DNA from 2 places in the Lysobacter zhanggongensis genome. Region 1 is predicted to be linked to the other one. Evidence: riboswitches for the same ligand, from Rfam matches in the RefSeq annotation. Region 1 holds a riboswitch; the other holds the start of a gene.
What was found. A riboswitch is a leader RNA that binds a small molecule or an ion and turns the genes downstream of it on or off. The one in region 1 is predicted to bind cobalamin.
Positions count from the first base shown of each region.

Region 2: another riboswitch for cobalamin. It lies ahead of btuB (TonB-dependent vitamin B12 receptor); the one in region 1 lies ahead of ACKVMH_RS04440 (ribonucleoside-diphosphate reductase subunit alpha).

Region 1 is NZ_JBJXHK010000015.1:24,457-26,842, forward strand. It holds gene ACKVMH_RS04435 (phosphoglycerate kinase) at 1-390, opposite strand, end outside; cobalamin riboswitch at 859-1,073, shown strand; gene ACKVMH_RS04440 (ribonucleoside-diphosphate reductase subunit alpha) at 1,428-2,386, shown strand, end outside.
Region 2 is NZ_JBJXHK010000053.1:8,918-11,303, forward strand. It holds gene bioD (dethiobiotin synthase) at 1-181, opposite strand, end outside; gene ACKVMH_RS09685 (GAF domain-containing protein) at 243-725, shown strand; gene ACKVMH_RS09690 (TfoX/Sxy family protein) at 722-1,072, shown strand; cobalamin riboswitch at 1,108-1,353, shown strand; gene btuB (TonB-dependent vitamin B12 receptor) at 1,491-2,386, shown strand, end outside.

The DNA.
Region 1 (2,386 bases):
GTAAGCCTTCGCCAGCGCCTCATCGTCCTTCTTCTCGCCGACGTTGACCCGGCAGTTCTCCAGCAACACAAGCTGGCCCGGTTCGACCGGCACGCCGCCGACCCAGTCGCGCACCAGCGGCACCTCGATGCCGAGCAACTCGGACAGCCGCGCCGCCACCGGCGCCAGCGAGTCCTCCGGGCGCCACTCGCCTTCGGTCGGACGGCCGCGGTGCGACATCACCATCACCGCCGCGCCCTTTTCCAGCGCCAGCTTGAGCGTCGGCAGGGCCGCGGTGATGCGCTGCTCCGAGGTGATCCGGCCGTTTGCGTCGATCGGCACGTTCAGGTCCTCGCGGATGAGGACGCGCTTGCCGGAGAGGTCGAGGTCGGTCATGCGGAGGATGGTCATGGTCGCTTCCGTGAGGTGGGTGCGCGTCGGGGAATGGACGGCGGTCAGCCGCCTATTGTCGGCGGGGGGGCATGGTGGGGCAAACCGGGGTGCACTCCTGGTGTGTTGTGGCGAGATGGTGTTCGCGGGGGGCGGGGGCGGGGGCGCGGTGTTGCCGCAAGTCGCTCCCCGATACTCGCTTGGTTGCGACAACACCGCGCCCCCGCCTTCGGATTCATCGCGACCGGAAGAGCAAGAGCAGACGCGTCGCCCGTGTTGGGGGCAATGCCGAAGCCTCAAGCACTGCCCTCGCTTGTTTTCACAAGCGCCCGTGTTCTTCCCAGGCGGCTGCCGGGTGGCCTGGACACCAAGCGAGTATCGGGGAGCGACTGTCCAGGCCACCCGGCAGCCGCCCCTCCGATCCATCCGCCCTTATGTCTGACCGGCCTAAACACCACAACATTTAGCGTTGACAAGCTCCGGTAACCCGATATGTTGTGCATCGTCGGTGTCGCCCTCGCAGGCGGCTGAAAAGGGAAGCCGGTCCAGACCTCGTGTCGACTCCGGCGCTGCCCCGCAGCGGTAGTGGAAACGAACCTCGCCATTGCACTGGGGCCCCGGCCCCGGGAAGCGGCGAACAGTAGGAGGACGGCTCGCCGTCCGCGTCCAGAGCCCGAAGACCTGCCGACAGCCGCGCGAAGCACACCGCGCGGTCACCGGCCAGGGAGTCTTCGGGGGAAGACGGTCGGTGTCGTGCGCTGGCCATCGGGCCGCTGCCGCCCGTCCGGACCGGCCACGACACCCCGTCCATCCGAACCACTCCAGCCCGCGGGGGCTTGGCCGCTCCGGTGCGCCGTCCGGCGCCGGCGCTGCGTGCCTCCGTGCGTCGCCCTCGAGGGAAGGGTGGCGAACCGTGCGCCATGCACCGGAGTCCACCCATGAGCACCGCCCCCGACACCGCGACCGAACCCGTCGTGCCCGATACCGTCGTCCGCGTCACCGCCACCCTGCCCGCCTCTCCCGCCCTCATCCTCACCCCACCCGCCGCCACGCTCGGGATGGGCGTGACCAAGCGCAACGGCGCGCACGAGCCGGTCGACCTCAACAAGATCGTCCGTGCGATCGGCCGCTGCTGCGAAGGCTTGCACGCCGTCGACCCGATGCGCGTCGCCACACGCACCATCTCGGGCCTGTATGACGGGGCCACGACCCGCGAGCTCGATGAACTGTCGATCCGCACCGCCGCACTGCTGACCGCCGAGGAACCCGAATACGGCCGCCTCGCCGCGCGCCTGCTGGCCGGCGTGATCGAAAAGGAAGTCGCCGCGATCGACATCAATGCGTTCTCGCAGTCGGTCCAGCGTGGGCACGAACTCGGGCTGATCAACGCGCGCCTGGTCGGCTTCGTCCAGGCCAATGCGCGCAAGCTCAATGACGCGATCGACGACAGCCTCAACCATCGCTTCGATTACTTCGGCATCCGCACCCTGTACGACCGCTACTTGCTGCGCCACCCGACAGCGCGCACGGTGATCGAAACCCCGCAGCAGTTCTTCCTGCGTGTCGCCTGTGCGCTCAGCGAGGACGTGCCGGAGGCGTTGGCGCTGTACCGGCGCATGGCGCAGCTGGACTACCTCCCGTCGTCGCCGACGCTGTTCAACGCCGGCACCACGCATGAGCAGTTGTCGTCGTGTTTCCTGCTCGACTCACCCGAGGACTCGCTGGAGGGCATCTACCAGCGCTACATGGATGTCGCGAAGCTGAGCAAGTTCAGCGGCGGCATCGGCCTGAGCTACACCCGCATCCGCTCGCGCGGCTCGCTGATCCGTTCGACCAATGGGTTGAGCAACGGCATCGTGCCGTGGCTGAAGACGCTCGACGCCTCGGTTGCGGCGGTCAACCAGGGCGGCAAGCGCAAGGGCGCGGCATGCGTGTACCTGGAGCCGTGGCATGCCGATGTCGAGGAGTTCCTGGAACTGCGCGACAACACCGGAGACGACGCCCGGCGCACCCATAA
Region 2 (2,386 bases), on a different contig from region 1:
AACCGCCATCGACAACCTCGCAACCACTGGCGACCGGCTTCATCCCGACCACCCGGCCGCCACGCGCGCGCAGTGCATGCAGTAACGCCGCCGATGCAACCGACTTGCCTACACCCGTGTCGGTGCCGGTGACGTAGAAGCGCGCGGGAAGCGGGGGGGGAGTCGCGGGTGGGGAGATCATCCGCGCATCGTAGGGATTCGCGGGGCCGGAGTCGCGTGGGCACCGCTGCTACACTCGCGCGATGTTCACCGCCAGCGCCCTGTCCGGCAGCAAGCCGGAGCAATACGCCGAGCTCGCCGCGCAGGCCCGCGCGCTGCTGTCCGGCGAATCCGACCGCATCGCCAACGCCGCCAACCTGTCGGCGCTGGTCTACCACGCACTGCCGGACCTCAACTGGGTCGGCTTCTACTTCTTCGACGGCCGGGAGCTCGTCGTCGGGCCGTTCCAGGGGCAGCCGGCGTGCGTGCGGATCCCGCTCGACAAGGGCGTTTGCGGCGCCGCCGCCAGTAGCCGCCAGACCCAGCGCGTGGCCGACGTGGACGCCTTCCCGGGCCACATCGCCTGCGATTCGGCGTCGCGTTCGGAAGTGGTGGTGCCACTGGTGCACGGCGACAGCCTGGTCGGCGTGTTCGATATCGACAGCCCGCGCACCAGTCGCTTCGACGAGGAGGACCAGCGCGGCATGGAAGCACTGGCCCGGGTCTACCTGGAGTCGCTCGCATGAACGAGGCCGCCAAGCTGCGCAACATCGGGCCCAAGTCGGCCGCCTGGCTGCGCCAGGTCGGTCTGCGCACGCGCGAGGACATCGCCGAGGCCGGGCCGGTGGAAGCCTTCATGCGGGTCAAGCGCGCGGGCTTCAAACCCACCCTCAACCTGCTGTACGCGATCGAAGGCGCCCTGCAGGACTGCCATTGGCAGGAAGTACCCGATGCCCGCCGGACCGAGCTGGTGAGCGCGGCGGAAGCTGCGATCGCCGGCTTGCCGGCGCCGCGTCACAAGCCACCGGCGGGGCCGGTACGCACCACCGTGCTGACCGCCGACACGGTGCCCGAGCGCCCGGACGAGGCGTAACGACCATCCCCGGCCCGCACCCGCTCCGATCGCGTACACTGCCCGCGCTTCGAGGTGACCCGGCGGCGTCCTGCCGGCGGGTTGAAACGGGAAGCCGGTGACGTCGGGTGCACAGCACCCGGACCATTCCGGCACTGCCCCCGCAACGGTAAGCGAGTGGATCCGCGCAGGCGGGTCCGGCCAAGGCTCACCGCCACTGTGCAATCGCATGGGAAGGCGCCACGGCTGTGTCGAACGACACCCTCGCGAGTCCGGAGACCGGCCGCGGAGCTGACTGGTTGCGATGCGGCGGGCATGGCGGCGGCGACGTCGGCGCCTGTCCGCCCTCCGAGTCCGTTCGACCACCCTCTCCACGCGACTTCCCGATACTGCACGGTCGATGCCGGGGACGGCCGCCGTGCGCCTGGAGACCTATCGAATGCGATTCCGCCTTGCCCCGCTCGCCGCCGCCGTGGCGCTGCTCATCCCGGCCCTGTCGGCCGCCCCCGCCCATGCCGAGGCCGCGGCGCCACCGCAGGCGAAGGACCTGGACGAAGTGGTCGTCACCGCCACCCGCACCCTGCTCGATGTCGACGCCGTGCTTGCGCCGGTGGAGGTGATCGACCGCGAAGCGATCGAGCGCAGCCAGGCTCGTTCGCTGCCGGACCTGCTCGCCGGCCGCGCCGGCGTATCGCTGGCCAACCAGGGCGGCACCGGCAAGCTGACCACGCTGTTCCTGCGGGGCGCGGAGTCGGACCACATCGTGGTGCTGGTCGACGGCATCCGCGTGGGCTCGCCGACCTCCGGCCTGGTGTCGTTGCAGAACCTGCCGGTCGCGCTGATCGAGCGGATCGAGATTGTCCGCGGGCCGCGCTCAAGCCTGTACGGCAGCGAGGCGATCGGCGGGGTGATCCAGATCTTTACCCGCCGCGACGCCGCCGGCTGGACGCCGCGCATGCACATCGGTGGCGGCAGCCACGGCGCGCACGAGTACGGCGTCGGCTTCGCCGGCCGCGAAGGGCGTGCCTGGTTCGGCGCCGACTACGCGTTCCAGCGCACCGAGGGATTCAACGCCTGCGACGTCGCCGAGCCGACCCCGTTCTCGGGCGGGTGCTTCATCAGCAATCCCGAACCCGACCTCGACGGCTACGTCCAGCACGCGCTCTCGTTGCGTACGGGCATCGACCTGGGCCAATGGCAACTGTCGGCCCAGGGGCTGCGCAGCGAGGGTGAGAACGACTTCGACGGCGACTACAGCAACCGTTCCGAGACCCTGCAGCAGGTGGTCGGCGGCAGCGTGCGCTGGCGACCATCCGACACCGCCCAGTTCAAGCT